DNA from 2 places in the Ferrimonas sp. YFM genome. Region 2 is predicted to be linked to the other one. Evidence: predicted binding sites of a transcription regulator. Region 2 holds the regulator's gene; the other holds the start of a gene.
What was found. Region 2 encodes sigma-54, which starts transcription at its own class of promoters, with help from an activator protein. Its sites were predicted from a motif close to GTTGGCACGNNNNTNGNNT; they were not measured.
Positions count from the first base shown of each region.

Region 1: the regulator sigma-54 is predicted to act here: its motif matches at 3,080-3,098, upstream of flgF (flagellar basal-body rod protein FlgF).

Region 1 is NZ_AP027368.1:1,177,058-1,184,798, forward strand. It holds gene flgB (flagellar basal body rod protein FlgB) at 29-427, shown strand; gene flgC (flagellar basal body rod protein FlgC) at 430-882, shown strand; gene QUE41_RS05650 (flagellar hook assembly protein FlgD) at 894-1,583, shown strand; gene flgE (flagellar hook protein FlgE) at 1,596-2,975, shown strand; gene flgF (flagellar basal-body rod protein FlgF) at 3,142-3,882, shown strand; gene flgG (flagellar basal-body rod protein FlgG) at 3,906-4,694, shown strand; gene flgH (flagellar basal body L-ring protein FlgH) at 4,705-5,376, shown strand; gene QUE41_RS05675 (flagellar basal body P-ring protein FlgI) at 5,389-6,474, shown strand; gene flgJ (flagellar assembly peptidoglycan hydrolase FlgJ) at 6,483-7,451, shown strand; gene flgK (flagellar hook-associated protein FlgK) at 7,451-7,741, shown strand, end outside.
Region 2 is NZ_AP027368.1:4,199,075-4,206,815, reverse strand. It holds gene rapZ (RNase adapter RapZ) at 1-621, opposite strand, end outside; gene ptsN (PTS IIA-like nitrogen regulatory protein PtsN) at 618-1,064, opposite strand; gene hpf (ribosome hibernation promoting factor) at 1,067-1,354, opposite strand; gene QUE41_RS19455 (RNA polymerase factor sigma-54) at 1,378-2,829, opposite strand; gene lptB (LPS export ABC transporter ATP-binding protein) at 2,897-3,628, opposite strand; gene lptA (lipopolysaccharide transport periplasmic protein LptA) at 3,625-4,167, opposite strand; gene lptC (LPS export ABC transporter periplasmic protein LptC) at 4,154-4,708, opposite strand; gene kdsC (3-deoxy-manno-octulosonate-8-phosphatase KdsC) at 4,705-5,253, opposite strand; gene QUE41_RS19430 (KpsF/GutQ family sugar-phosphate isomerase) at 5,259-6,233, opposite strand; gene QUE41_RS19425 (calcium/sodium antiporter) at 6,251-7,213, opposite strand; gene QUE41_RS19420 (ATP-binding cassette domain-containing protein) at 7,509-7,741, shown strand, end outside.

The DNA of each region.
Region 1 (7,741 bases), 1.6 Mb from region 2:
AGGGCAAGACTGCGTTTAGGAGGCAAAGATGGCCATCTCGTTCGATAAAGCACTGGGCATTCATCAACACACCCTGGGGATCCGTTCCCAGCGTGCCGAAGTGCTGGCCAACAACATTGCCAACGCTGACACCCCTGGCTACAAGGCCCAGGACGTGGACTTCGAACAGGCCCTGAGCCAGGCGAAAACGGCCCAGGGCGGCATCTCCATGTCCAAGACCCACGAAGAGCACTTCAAAATCGGCAGAGAGCCCATTGGCGGCCTGGCCTACCGGGTGCCGCTGCAGCCGGATACCGGCGACGGCAACACCGTGGATGTCAACATCGAACGCAATAACTTCATGCAGAACAACCTGGAGCAGCAGATGACCCTCGAGTTTCTCGGGAGCAAGTTCCAGGGAATGCGCAAAGCGCTGCGGGGTGAATAACCATGAGCCTGTTTAATATTCTCGATATCGCCGGCAGCGGCATGATGGCGCAGAACGTGCGCCTGAACACCACTGCCAGTAACGTGGCCAACGCCAACAGCGTCTCCAGCAGCTCTGGCGACACCTACCGTGCCCGTGAGCCGGTGTTTGCCGCCCGCCTCCAGGAGTTCGTCACCCATCAGCATGGGCCTCATGGTGCCGGCATCAAGAAGGAGCTGGAAGCCCTGGGTGGCGTCAGCGTGGCCGGCATTGTGGAGAGCAACAAGCCGCTGATCCAGGAGTACGCCCCGGATCACCCCATGGCGAACGAGGAGGGCTACATCTTCAAGCCCAACGTCAACGTGGTGGAGGAGATGGCCAACATGATCTCCGCATCCCGCAGTTATCAGGCCAACGTCGAGGTGGCTGACGCCGCCAAGAACCTGGCCAAGCAAACTCTCAGACTTGGTAAATAAAGGGGGACTGGATGAGTAATACCATCGACAACAGTTACTTAAACTCCCTCAAGTGGCAGCAAGAAGCGACTCCCACAGCCAAGGACAACAACCAGGCTCTGACTCAGGAAGACTTTTTCTCCCTGCTGTCTCAGCAGTTGTCCATGCAGGATCCCTTCAAGCCGGTGGACAACGATCAGATGATCTCTCAGATGTCCTCCTTTGCCACCGTTGATGGGATCAACTCCTTGAACGATGAGATCAAGAACATGAACACCGTGATGAACTCCAGCCAGGCCCTCGAGGCCAGCAGTCTGGTAGGTCAGAAGGTGCTGATCCCATCAGACAAGGCGGTTTCGGACGGCGCCAGCCCGATCACCGGTGTGATCTCCACCCCGGCCGGGGCGCAGAACATGACCATGAAGGTGAAGGATGGGGCTGGGCAGATTGTCCGCACCTTCGAGGTGCCTGTGGGCAATGGCGGCAACGTCGACTTCAGCTGGGACGGCAAAAATGCCGACGGCGACGCTTTGCCGGAGGGCACCTACAGCTTTACCGCTGAGGCCCTGGTTGGCGGCAAGACCGATACTCTACCGGTGTTCACCTATGGCCACGTCAGCAGCGTGACCCTGGGCGGTGCCAACTACGATACAGTCCTGAATCTGCGCGGTGTCGGCGGCGTTAAGCTGTCTGACGTATTGGCGGTCGCAGAAGGCTCTTAACGAGGAACGAGCATGTCATTCAATATCTCACTCAGCGGTCTGAATGCCGCGCAGAAGGACCTGGATACCACGTCGAACAACATTGCCAACGTGAACACCATTGGCTTTAAAGAGTCTCGCGCCGAGTTTGCCGACGTTTATTCCAACTCCCTGTTCACCAACAGCAAGACCAATGTGGGCAGCGGTGTGGCGACCTCTCAGGTGGCCCAGCAGTTCCACCAGGGCTCCTTGCAGTTCACCAACAACGCCCTGGACCTGGCCATCAATGGTAACGGCATGTTCGTCACCATCTCTGAGTTCGGCTCCCAGGACTACAACTACACCCGCGCCGGTGCGTTCAAGCTGAACGACGACAACTTCATGGTGGACTCCCAGGGCAACTACCTGATGGCTCTGCCGGTGAATGACGACGGCTCGGTTTCCTCCGTCAGCCTCTCCACCACCCAGCCGGTGCAGATTCCCCAGACGGCGGGTCAGCCTCAGATGACCGGTGTTGTGGACGTCTCGGTGAACGTCAATGCCGGCGACATCACCCATGATCCGGCCAACTTCGATCCCACGGATCCCACCACCTACAACAACGCCACCTCGGTGACCGTGTACGACTCACTGGGTGAGCCGCACATCATGACCCAGTACTTCGTTAAGCCTCCGGGCGGCGCTTTGAACAACAACAACCAGTGGCTGACCTTCTTCACCATGGACGACAAGCCGGTGAACATCGGTGACGCCGCCGGCGCCACCACCAACGGTACCTGGGACCAGGACACCAACGGTGACGGCGTGGCCGATACCGCAGGTATTGCCGCTCAGAATGCCGCCGGTCATACCGCCGCCGTGGTGAGCTTCGACGACACAGGTAACTTCCTGAACACCAACCCCACCATGATCCAGACCGTGGCTCTGGGTACCACGGGTGCCGGTGTGATTGGCCCGGGCGCCGATGGCACTCAGCGGGTTGAGATCCGCATGGACAACCCCACTCAGTACGCCTCCAAGTTTGAGGTGACCAAGCTGAAGCAGGACGGTTCCACCGTGGGTCGACTGACCAACGTGGAAGTGGCGGCCGATGGCCTGATCAGCGCCACCTACTCCAATGGTACCGAAGTGCCCCTGGGCAAGGTGGCTCTGGCGCGTTTTGCCAATGAGCAGGGCCTGACTCAGCAGGGCAACACCTCCTGGAAACAGAGCCAGGCGTCCGGTGAGGCGCTGTTGGGTGAGCCCAACACCGGCACCTTCGGCGCCATCAACTCGGCGGCCTTGGAGCAGTCCAACACCGACCTGACCACTGAGCTGGTGGACCTGATCAGCGCTCAGCGTAACTTCCAGGCCAACTCCCGTGCCCTGGATATCGCCAACCAGCTGCAGCAGAACATCCTGCAGATCCGCTAAGCCTGGATTGCCGCCCCTGCCGGGGGCGGCAACCCCTTTCCCCTCGTTGCCCCTTCCCCAATTCTGAATCCCCCCTGAACCGCCCAATCGCCGCACTTTTCGTTTCTGGCACAGCTATTGCATTTACCCTGGGTAATTAACGTCATTGCCGACTGTGGAGTCACCTTTGGACAAGATGCTTTATATCGCCGCGTCAGGCGCCAGCCAGAACATGTACGCCCTGGGTGTGCATGCCAACAACCTGGCCAACGCCCGCACCGACGGTTTCAAGGCGGATCTGCACCAGGCCCGCAGCATGCAGGCGTTCGGTGAGGGGTTGCCCACCCGGGTGTTTGCCATGACCGAGCGCCCGGCCAGCAACTTTGATGCCGGCAGCCTGAAGACCACGGGTCGCAGCCTGGATGTGGCCATCAAGGGTGAAGGCTGGTTTGTGGTCGAGGATGAGCAGGGCAACGAAGCCCTGACCCGTGCCGGCTCTCTGAAGGTCGACGAAGGGGGCATGCTCACCAACGCTCAAGGCCGCCCCATCATGGGGGCCGCCGGGCCCATCTTCCTGCCACTGCCGGTGGAGAAGGTGGAGATCGCCACCAACGGCATCATCACAGTGCGTCCCCAGGGCGCACCGGCCAACGCCATGGAAGAGGTGGACCAGCTTCAGATGGTCAACCCAGAAATCAATACTCTGACCAAGGGCGAAGATGGCTTGTTCCGTGCCCTTGGCGGCGAAGCCTACCTGGCCGATGCAGAGGTGGAGCTGGTGGCGGGTGCCATCGAGGGCAGCAACGTCAGCCCGGTACATGAACTGGTGGGAATGATCGAGATGCAGCGTCAATTCGACATGCAGCTGAAGATGATGAAAACCGCCGAAGAGAACGACAGGTCAGCCGCAAAACTGTTGCGGGTGTAACGGACATTTAAAGGGTAAAGAGTATGCAACCGGCACTTTGGATCAGTAAAACAGGCCTGGACGCTCAGCAGACTGAAATCTCCAACATCTCAAACAACCTGGCTAACGCCAGCACCGTGGGCTTTAAGAAGAGCCGCGCCGTGTTTGAGGACCTGCTCTATCAAACCATCAACCAGGCCGGGGGCATCAGCGCCCAGAATACCGAGCTGCCCAACGGCCTGACCCTGGGCGCCGGCACCAAGGTGGCGGCCACTCAGCGCATCTTCTCCCAGGGCAACATGGAAACCACCAACAACAGCCTGGACCTGATGATCGACGGCCCGGGCTTCTTCCAGATTCAGATGCCTGACGGTACCCAGGCCTACTCCCGCAACGGCCAGTTCACTCTGGACGAGGAGGGGCAGATGGTGACCCCGGGTTCCGGTTATGTGCTGGACCCAGGCATCGTCATCCCGGAAGACGCCCAGTCCGTGACAGTCTCCTCCGAGGGTGAGGTGTCGGTGCGGGTGCCCGGCCAGGCGGCCAACGTGGTGGTGGGCCAGATTGAGATCTCCAACTTCGTCAACGCCAGTGGCCTGGAGCCCATAGGTCAAAACCTGTTCCTGGAGACCGGCGCCAGTGGTGCGCCCATCGCCGGCGTACCCGGCCTGGATGGTCTGGGTTCCATCCGTCAGGGTGCTCTGGAAACCTCCAACGTCAACGTGACCGAGGAGCTGGTGAACATGATCGAAGCCCAGCGGGTGTATGAGATGAACTCCAAGGTGATCTCCACCGTGGATCAGATGCTGGCCAACCTGAACCAGCAACTCTAAGGAGCCTTAGATGAGACACTGGATAGCCGCAGCCAGCCTGATCACCCTGGTGGGGTGCACCTCACCAGGGGCCCCGATTCCGGATGATCCCTACTACGCTCCGGTTTACCCCGAGCTGCCCCCTACCCAGGTGGTCAACACCGGTTCCATCTATCAGGATGCCTACGCCAACGAGCTCTATTCCGACATCAAGGCTCACAGGGTCGGTGATGTGATCACCGTCGAGCTGGTGGAGGCCACCAAGGCCAAGAAGAGCGCCACCAACGAGATGAAGAAGGACAACTCCATGTCCCTCGATCCCATCACCGCAGGCGGCGGTCCGGTCACCATCAACGGCCAGACCCTGGATCTCAACTACAAAGAGAAACTGGATCTCTCTAAAGAGGCGGACGCGGACCAGAGCAACAGCCTCAATGGCTCCATCTCGGTGAACGTGCTGCAGGTACTGGCCAACGGCAACCTGGTGATTCGCGGTGAAAAGTGGATCACCATCAACGACGGTGAAGAGTACATCCGCCTGACCGGCCTGATTCGCCCCAGGGACATCAAGCCGGACAACACCGTGGAGTCCACCCGCGTCGCCAACGCCCGCATCCAGTACAGCGGCACCGGCACCTTCGCAGAATCCCAGAAGACCGGCTGGCTGGCCGCCTTCTTCAACGGTCCCCTGTGGCCCTTCTAGGAGACGACTAGGATGAGACTCTTTGCCGTACTCATGGCCCTGGTTCTGGCCTTGCCGGCTCAGGCGATGCGTCTGAAGGACATCACCGATGTTCAGGGTGTCCGCGACAACCAATTGATCGGCTATGGTCTGGTGGTGGGTCTGCCCGGCACCGGTGAGAAGGGGCAGTTCACCGAGCAGAGCTTTGCCACCATGCTCTCCAACTTCGGCATCAACTTGCCGCCCGGCACCCGTCCCAAGACCAAGAACGTGGCGGCGGTGGCGGTGCACGCCACCCTGCCTCCCTTTATCAAGCCCGGTCAGCAGATCGACGTCACCGTCTCCTCCGTGGGCAGTGCCAAGAGCCTGCGTGGTGGCACCCTGATTCAGACCTTCTTAAAAGGTGCCGACGGCAAGGTGTACGCCCTGGCCCAGGGCAGCCTGGTGGTCTCCGGCTTCTCTGCCGAAGGCGCCGATGGCTCCAAGGTGATTCAGAACACCCCGACCGTGGGCCGCATTCCCAACGGCGCCATCGTCGAGCGCAGCGTGCCCAGCCCCTTTGCCAACGGCGACTTCCTCACCTTCAACCTGCATCGCCCGGACTTCTCCACCGCCAAGCGGGTGGCCGACACCATCAATGGCCTGCTGGGACCTGGTGTGGCCCGGGCCCAGGATGCCACCTCCATCCAGGTGTCTGCCCCCCGGGACCGCTCCCAGCGTGTGGCCTACCTGGCCACCCTGGAGAACCTCAACGTGGAGCCGGCGGAAGAATCGGCCAAGGTGATCGTCAACAGCCGTACCGGCACCATAGTGGTGGGCAGTGAGGTGCGCCTCCTGCCGGCAGCCATTACCCATGGCGGCCTGACGGTGACCATCAGCGAAGCCTTCAACACCTCTCAGCCCGGCATGCTGGCGGGTGGCAACACAGTGAACAACCCGGTGAGCAGCATCGGCGTCAACGAGTCGGCCCGGCGCATGTTCAAGTTTGATCCCGGCGTGACCCTGGATGAACTGGTGCGGGCGGTGAACCAGGTGGGCGCGGCCCCCTCGGATCTGATGGCCATTCTCGAAGCCCTGTCTCAGGCCGGCGCCCTGCGCGGCGAGCTGATCATCATCTAGGCGGCAACATGGATCCTTTGAAGCAGCAGAATCAGCACTACCTGGACCTGGCGGCCATGGACGACCTGAGGCAGAAGGCCCAGGCGGACCCGGACGCTTCCCTGGAGGAGGTGGCGCTGCAGTTTGAGGGGATCTTCCTCGGGATGATGCTCAAGGAGATGCGCAGCGCCAATGCCGCCTTCGAGACCGATTCGCCGTTTAACAGCCAGACCACCAACTTCTACCGGGACATGCAGGACCAGCAACTGGTCAGTGAACTGGCGGGCAAGGGCACCCTGGGGCTGGCGGATCTCATCGTGGCCCAGCTCGGCGGTGACGAGAACCTGACGCCGGCCTCGGTGCTGCGTGGCTCCAACAGCGCCATCGCACCTCATGCCCCCCTGGCCTCTGCGGCCAACCCTGTGCCCACAACGGACGTTGCAGTCGATGAGCCGGTCAATGACCTGGCCCAGGATGCCCCGCGTCCGCCTCTGGCTTCAGCCATCAATCCGGTGGACTTCTCCTCGCCACAGAGCTTCGTGAACAGCCTGATGCCGGAGGCACGCCGGGCCGCCAAGGAGCTGGGGGTCAGCCCTGAGCTGCTGGTGGCCCAGTCGGCCCTGGAGACCGGCTGGGGCCGCAAGGTCCTCCCCTCCAAAGAGGGCAGCAGCCATAACCTGTTCAACATCAAGGCGGGCAGCAGCTGGCAGGGCGACAGCGTCAAGATCAATGCCCTCGAGGTAGAGCAGGGGGTGCCGGTCAAAAGGCGCTCCGAATTCAGGGTGTATGACAACATCCAACAGAGTTTTCAGGACTTCGTCGATTTTGTTCGCCGGCCGCGTTATCAGGACGCGCTGGATGCGGGCAACGACGAAGGGTTTATCCGTGGTTTGCAGCAGGCTGGCTATGCCACCGATCCTCAGTATGCGGACAAGGTACTGAAGGTGATGAAGCGTTTGATGGAGGGGGCGGCGTCCTCCTCTCAAGGGAGTAAATAATGGCAGACTTGATGAACATTGGCCGCTCCGGCGTCATGAGCGCCCAGAAGCAGCTGCAGGTCACCTCGAATAACATCGCCAACGTCGGCACCGAAGGGTACTCCCGCCAGGTGGCGGAACAGCGCACCTCAGAGTCGCTGTTCATGGCCGGCAGCTTTGTGGGTACCGGCTCCTACGTGGCAGACGTCAAGCGCATCTACAACAGCTACGCGACTCGGGAGCTGAACCTGGCGACCAGTCAGCTCTCCTACGCCAACATGTCCTGGCGCAAGGCGGATGAACTCAACCAG
Region 2 (7,741 bases):
GCGCTGCACCGGCTTGTCCAGGCCGGTGAGGGGACGCAGGGCGGGATCCCAGTGAGGGTTGGGCAGAAAGCGTACGTCGAACACGTAGTCCGCATCCTTGGGGATGCCATGCTTGAATCCGAAGGACTCAAACACCAGCAGCAGTTCCCGTTCCGCCTGCCCCAGCAGTCGGGTACGCATCTCGTCGGCCAACTGATGGACCGACAGGCCATCGGTCATGAAACTGTGGTCGGCCAGGTCGCGAATGGGGGCCAGCAGTTGGGTCTCTGAGGCGATCGCCTCCGCCAGGGAAGTGCCGCTGCGCGACAGGGGATGCAGTCTGCGGGTCTCGCTGTAGCGCTTGATCAGGCTGGCATCCGACGCATCCAGGAAGTAGATCTGTCGCTCGATGGAATCCGGCAGGTGCTTGAGTATCTCAGGAATCTGTTCCGCCTGGTCCGGCAGGTTGCGGATGTCCAGGCTGACCGCCAGGGTGTCGCATTGATCCAGCATCTCCTCCACCAGGGAGGGCAGCATCACCGCGGGCAGGTTGTCGACACAGTAGCAGCCCAGGTCTTCGAGGACCCGGAGGGCGACGGATTTGCCGGCACCGGAACGTCCGGAGAGGATGATCAGTTTCACGAGGTCACCAGGGCATAGAGCTCAGAGTCATTGCTGCATTTGCGCAGTGCCCGGCAGGTCTCTTTGTCCTGCAGGGTCTTGGCCATGGCGGCCAGAGTGGCCAGGTGCTCCTGTACGGCGTCCTCGGGGACAAACAGGGCAAACAGCAGGTCCACTGGCTTGCCATCGATGGCGTCGAAGGGGATCGCTTCGTCGCACTTGATGAACACGGCGATGGGGCGCTCGATGTTCGCCAGCCGGCCATGGGGCAGGGCGATTCCCTTGCCGATGCCGGTGCTGCCCATCCTCTCCCTGGCCAGCAGGCTTTCGAACAGCTGCTGGGGGTTGAGACTGCCGTGATGCTCGCCCGCCAGTTGGGAGATCATCTCCAGGGCGCGCTTTTTGCTAAGGCCCGGAGCGGCGATGGTGGCGCACTCCGGGCTGAGTAACGTGGTTATGTCCATGATTAATGGCGTGAAATTTTCTCTTTATGCTTGATAACCTGACGGTCCAGCTTGTCGATCAGGCCGTCGATGGCAGCGTACATGTTGTCGTGGTGGTGGGTCGCGTACACTTCGCGGCCACTCAGGTTCAGTTTGGCTTCGGCGGTTTGCTGTGCTTTCTCCACATTCAGCACCACGTAGACATTGGAGATATGGTCAAAGTGGCGCTCCAGCTTGTCGAACTTGGTGTGCACATAATCTCTCAGAGCGGTTGTGATCTCGACGTGATGACCGGTCAGATTGATTTGCATATAGGTTCCTCCTTTTTTGCTGGTTACAGCTGTTTCCGCTGATTGGATGGAGCTATGCCCAGGGCTTCCCTGTACTTGGCGATGGTCCGTCTCGCCACCTTGATTCCCTGTTCTGCCAGCAGCTCCGCCATTTTGCTGTCACTGAGAGGTTTTTTAGGATTCTCAGCAGCAACCAATTTTTTAATTAAAGCACGAATTGCCGTGGATGAGCACTCGCCGCCACTGTCGGTGCTGACGTGGCTGGAAAAGAAGTATTTCAGCTCGAAGATGCCACGGGGCGTATGCATGTATTTCTGGGTGGTCACCCGGGAGATAGTGGACTCGTGCATGTCCACCGCTTCCGCCACATCGTTGAGCACCATGGGCTTCATCGCCTCGTCACCATACTCCAGGAAGCCTTGCTGGAACTGGACGATGCAGTTGGCCACCTTGAGCAGGGTGTCGTTGCGGCTCTCCAGGCTCTTCAGGAACCACTTGGCTTCCTGCAGGTGACCGCGAACGAATTGGCTGTCTGCCTGATTGCGGCTGTTGCGGCTCAGGGCCGCATACTGTTCGTTGATGCGGATCTTGGGCATGGTGTCCGGATTGAGTTCCACTACCCAGCGCCCCTTGCGCTTGGAGACCGCCACATCGGGAATCACGTACTGGTCGTTATCGCTGACCAGGGCGCTGCCGGGACGCGGGTTGAGGGTCTGGATCAGCTCCATCGCCTCTTTGAGCTCCTCCTCCTTGAGGCGGGTCTTGCGCATCAGGCCGCGGAAGTCGCGATTGGCCAGCAGATCCATGTGCTCCTGGATCAGCATCCTGGCCTCTGCCAGCCAGGGGGTTCCCCCATCAAACTGACTCAGTTGCACCAGCAGGCACTCGGCCAGATCCCGGGCACAGACGCCCACAGGATCGAATCGTTGCACCCGCTTGAGCACCGCTTCCACCTCGTCCAGCTCCACCTCATCGTCGCCCATGGCTTCGAGAATGTCTTCGGCGGTCTGGGTCAGGTAGCCGCGTTCGTCGGTGGCATCAATGATGGCCACCGCGATGGCGCGGTCGGTATCGGACATGGGGGTCAGTTCCATCTGCCACAGCAGATGGCTTTGAAGGCTGTCGCCGGTGCTGCCCTGAAAGGGCATGTCGTCTTCCCGGCTGGACATGGGGGCCGGGGAGGAGGTGTAGTATTCGTCCCAGGAGGTGTCGACCTGAAGGTCATCGGGCATGTCGGTCTGACTCAGGGCCTCGCTGGTGTCCAGGCTGGCGGCTTCCGGAGCGGGCTCCAACTCATCCCGGGTGGCGGTGTCCGGGGTGTCGGGGACGGCTGGGCTGAGATCCTCCTCGACCTCAAGCAGGGGGTTGGCATCCAGAGCCTCCTGAATCTCCTGTTGGAGATCCAGCGTCGACAGTTGCAGCAGGCGAATGGCCTGTTGCAACTGCGGGGTCATGGTGAGCTGCTGTCCCAGCTTTAGCTGTAGAGAAGTCTTCATTTACAACAACCTGTCCTTATTCCTTCTTGTTATTTCCGGTTGTATTCCTGGTCGGGAGTTCAAATTACTATAGCTTGAACTGGTCGCCCAAGTATACCGAGCGCACCAGCTTGTTCTCTAGGATGGCGGCGGGTTCACCCTGGGCGATCAGCTCGCCGTGGCTGACGATGTAGGCGTGTTCACAGACGTCCAGAGTCTCCCGAACATTGTGGTCGGTGATCAGTACGCCCAGGCCGCGATCTCTCAGGTGCTGGATGATCTTCTTGATGTCGATCACCGAGATGGGGTCGACGCCGGCGAAGGGCTCGTCCAGCAGGATGAACTTGGGATCGGCAGCCAGGGCCCGGGCGATCTCTACCCGGCGGCGCTCGCCGCCGGACAGGCTCATTCCCAGGCTGTCGCGGATGTGGGTGATGTTGAACTCCTCCAGAAGCTGTTCCAGCTTCTCTACCCGCTGGGACTGGCTCAGGCCCTTGCGGGTCTGCAGCACCGCCATCAGGTTGTCGTACACCGACAGCTTGCGGAAGATGGAGGATTCCTGAGGCAGGTAGCCAATCCCCTTGCGGGCACGGCTGTGCATCGGCAGCAGGGTGATCTCCTCGCCGTCAATGAGGATCCGGCCCCGGTCGTTCTGCACCAGGCCCACCACCATGTAGAAGGTGGTGGTCTTGCCGGCGCCGTTGGGGCCCAGCAGGCCGACGATCTGGCCGGTGCTGACCTCAAGGCCAACGTTCTTGACCACTTCCCGGCCCTTGTAGGCCTTGGCCAGTTTCTCTGCGGTCAGGGTTGAGCGGGTCATTGCTGCTTCTCACCCTCTTTCTTTTCCTTGGGCTCGGCCAGGGATTTGAGATCGGTTTCTGCAGGCTGGAAGATGGTGGTGATCTGCTCATCCTTGTTGCCTTCGGCCACCAGCATCTGCTTCTCCAGGTCGTACTGGATGGTGTCGCCCTGGACCAGGCTGCCGGACTGGCGCATCTCCGCTTTCCCCTTCAGGGTCAGGATGCGCTTCTGGATGTCGTAGCGAATTTCGGCGGCTTCGGCCTGGGCCAGCTTGCCGTTCTCCATCATCTGTTGATAGGTGGCGGGAGAACCGGAGGCGATCAGGGTGGTCACCACCTTGTCGTCGGTGGCTTCGGCACGCAGTTCGTCGGCGTTGATCAGCAGGGTGCCCTGGGTGATGCGAACCCGGCCCGAGTAGATCAGCATGCCGTTGGGCAGATCCGCCCTGGAGTTATCGGCTTTGACCTCCACTTTCTCGTGAATGTCGCTGTCCAGGGCTGCGGCGCCGGTGCTGCCCAGCAGCATCATGGCGGCCAGAAGCAGTTTAATGGGTTTCATAGATGGCATTTACCTGACTCTTTAATTCAATCCGGTTCAAATTCAGATCCGCCCACAACCCTTTGGCGGTGATGTTAAAGCCCTCGCCATTGCCTTTGATCTGGCGGTTGGAGGTCATGATCATCGTCTCCAGGTCCAGTTCCAGATAGTCGGTGGTGATGGTCTTAAGTGGTTCATTGGGCTCGATGGCTGTGATGATAACATCATTTTCCAGTACCACGTGGCGGCCGTCGCTGAGTTGCCCCTGAGTGGCCTGCACCCGCCACTGCCCCTGGCTGTCTTCAGGGTAGAGCAGATAGTCCGGTTCCTGCAGGCGGGTCAGGGCCAGGGCCTGGTAGTGCTCCATCTGGTCGGCGCTGATCTCGGCACTGAGGCGGCCCGACTCCGAGTAGACGCGGCTGCGCAGGTTCTCGGCGACGAAGTCCGGCTGGTAGCTGGGTTTGACGTCCACCTGGGCCTGGTCCTTCATCACCATGGAGCGCCAGGTCAGCAGGATGGCGGCACCAAACAGGATGGCAATGGCTATCCCTTCGCGCTTCATACGCTCATCCCTTTGGCGTCCTTGAAGGTGCCCTGGGCTTCCATGATCAGATCGCACAGCTCACGGACGGCGCCAAAGCCGCCGCGGGTGCCGGTCACCAGGTGTGCCTGGCGCAGCAGCAACGGGTGGGCGTCGTTGACCGCCACGGACAGGCCGGCGAGTTCCATCACCGGGGCGTCCACCAGATCATCGCCGATGTAGGCGCACTGATGGTCCTCAAGACCCAGAGTGGTTTTCAGCTCCTCATAGGCACTGACCTTGTCCTCTACGCCCTGGTAGATGTGGGCGACGCCGAGGGCGCTCATGCGGGTCTGGACAATCTCGGAGCGGCGGCCGGTGATCACCGCCACCTGAACGCCGGTGCCCTGCAGGGCTTTGATGCCAAAACCGTCTCTGGTGTGGAACGCCTTGAGCTCTTCCCCCTGGTTGCCCAGGTAGATGCGGCCATCGGAGAAGACGCCGTCCACGTCACACACCAGCAGTCGGATGTTGGCGGCACGGTCCAGGTTGTCCTGGGATACAGGGCCATAGAGGGTATCGATCATGGTCATCAGAGTACTCCCGCTTTGAGCATGTCCATCATGTTAAGGGCGCCAACGGGCCGACCCTGGTCGTCGATGCGCACCAGGCCATTGATCTTGCGCTCCTCCATCAACTTGAGGGCTTCGGCCGCCAGGATGTTGTCCGCCAGGGTAATGGGGTTGGCGGTCATCACCTGACCTATGGTGCTGTTGTGGATCTCCACCCGGGCATCCAGCACCCGGCGCAGGTCGCCGTCGGTGAAGATGCCGGTCAGTATGCCGTTTGCATCGGTGACACAGGTCATCCCCAGTCCCTTGGCGGAGATCTCCAGCAGGGCTTCGGACAGGGGGACCTTCTCCTCGACGCAGGGCAGGTGCTCGCCCCGATGGGTCAGGTCGTCGACGCGCAGCAGCAACTTGCGCCCCAGGGCGCCGCCGGGGTGAGACAGGGCAAAGTCGTCGGCGGTGAAGCCTTTGGCCTGCAGCAGGGCGACCGCCAGGGCGTCCCCCATCACCAGGGTGGCGGTGGTGGAAGAGGTGGGGGCCAGACCCAGGGGGCAGGCTTCCTTCTCCACCTTGATGCACAGGTGCACCTGAGCCAGTCGGGCCAGGCTGGAGTCCGGTTTGCCGGTCATGGCGATCACCGGGATGCCCAGGCGGCGAATCACCGGCATCAGGGTCATGATTTCGCTGGCCTCGCCGGAGTTGGAGATGGCCACCACCACGTCCTGCTCGGTGAGCATCCCCAGGTCGCCGTGGCTGGCCTCGCCGGGGTGGACGAAGAAGGAGGGGGTGCCGGTACTGGCCAGGGTGGCGGCAATCTTGTTGCCCACGTGACCGGATTTGCCCATCCCCATGACGATCACCTTGCCCTGACAGGCCAGGAGCTGTTCACAGGCGGCCACAAAGCTGTCGTCGATGTATTGTTGCATCCCCTGCAGGGCTTCAATCTCCACATCGATCACTTCGCGTCCCCATTGACGCAGTTGAGAGGGGTTGGTCATGGTGTCGCTTTGCTCCTTTAACCCGCCTGACTAAACAGCATGCCCTGATAGGCAATAAATACAACCAGAAGGATAAGCCCTTCGATGCGTCCCAGAATCTGACGCTTTTTCATCCACAATAGCAGCAGAGGCGCCAGGCTGGTGGCCAGCATCATATAGAGATCCCGGCCGGCGGCGTTGGCGTCCACCTGGCCCGGGGCCAGCAGTGCCGGAATCGCCAGCACCGCAAGAATATTGAACAGGTTGGAGCCAACCACGTTGCCAATGGCCAGGTCGTCTTCATTCTTGAGGACGCCGGCGACGCAGGCGGCCAGCTCCGGCAGGCTGGTGCCCACGGCGATGATGGTCAGGCCGATCACCAGATCGGACATGCCGAACCATTGGGCGATGCCCACGGCGCCGTCCACCATCCAGCCCGAGGCCAGGGGCAGCAGCCCCATACCCAGCACCAGCCAGAACAGGGCCCTCGGCGTGGAGAGGTCCTTGGGGATCTCATCGTCGCTGTCCTGAGCCAGGGGGTCGGTATCCCGGTTCTGCCAGGCCTGAACGCAGAGAAACCCTAAAATGGCCACGAAGGCCACCAGCAGAATCAGGCCGTCGGTGCGGCTCAGCTCCAGATCGCTGAGCAGGTAGCCGGCCAGCAGGGTTCCGGCCATCATCAACGGCATCTCACGCTTGAGTGTGGTGCTGCTGACCACCAGCGGGCGCAACAGGGCGGTGGCGCCGAGGATAAAGGTGATGTTGGCGATGTTGGAACCGAGAACGTTACCTATGGCGGTATCGCCGCGCCCCTCCAGGGCCGCGGTGGCAGACACCATCATCTCCGGCGCGGAGGAGCCCATGGAGACGATGGTCAGGCCGATGATCAGTGAGGGCAGGCCCAGGTTGCGGGCAATGCCGGCGGCGCCGTAAACGAATCGGTCGGCGCTCCACACCAGCAGGGCAAGCCCGCCGGCTAGAAGTAACAGGTTGAGCAACATGGTTGAAAAAATGCCTGGCAGTATAAGAGGCGCATTGTCGCCCGAACATTTTGAAAAGAAAAGGGCGTCCCCCGTTGTTGAGTGCAAATTTTGGGGTGGATAAACTGGGTTCAGTGCCCGGCCTGGGCGAAAACCGGCTTCGCCCTGCGGAAACTCCAGCGACGTTGCGCTGTCTGAACTGAAACTGAATCGTGGGGGGAGGACGCTGTTTTGTTGTTAAATTTCTTCCCGATTCTTGGTAATCTGACCCATTACGATCTGAAGTCGTGTCTGAAATTAGGGAATGACGTTCTAAGTGGATACTCAACACAACCTGATCGAGGTTGAGGGGCTGACCTTCAGTCGCGGCAACCGCCGCATCTTCAAAGGGCTGGACCTGGTGATCCCCAAGGGGAAGGTCACGGCCATCATGGGCCCCAGCGGCATTGGTAAAACTACTCTGCTTAAACTGATTGGCGGCCAGTTGCGGCCCGACTCCGGGCGGGTGTTGTTTGATGGTGAGGATCTCCATCAGGCCGGTCGCCAGGA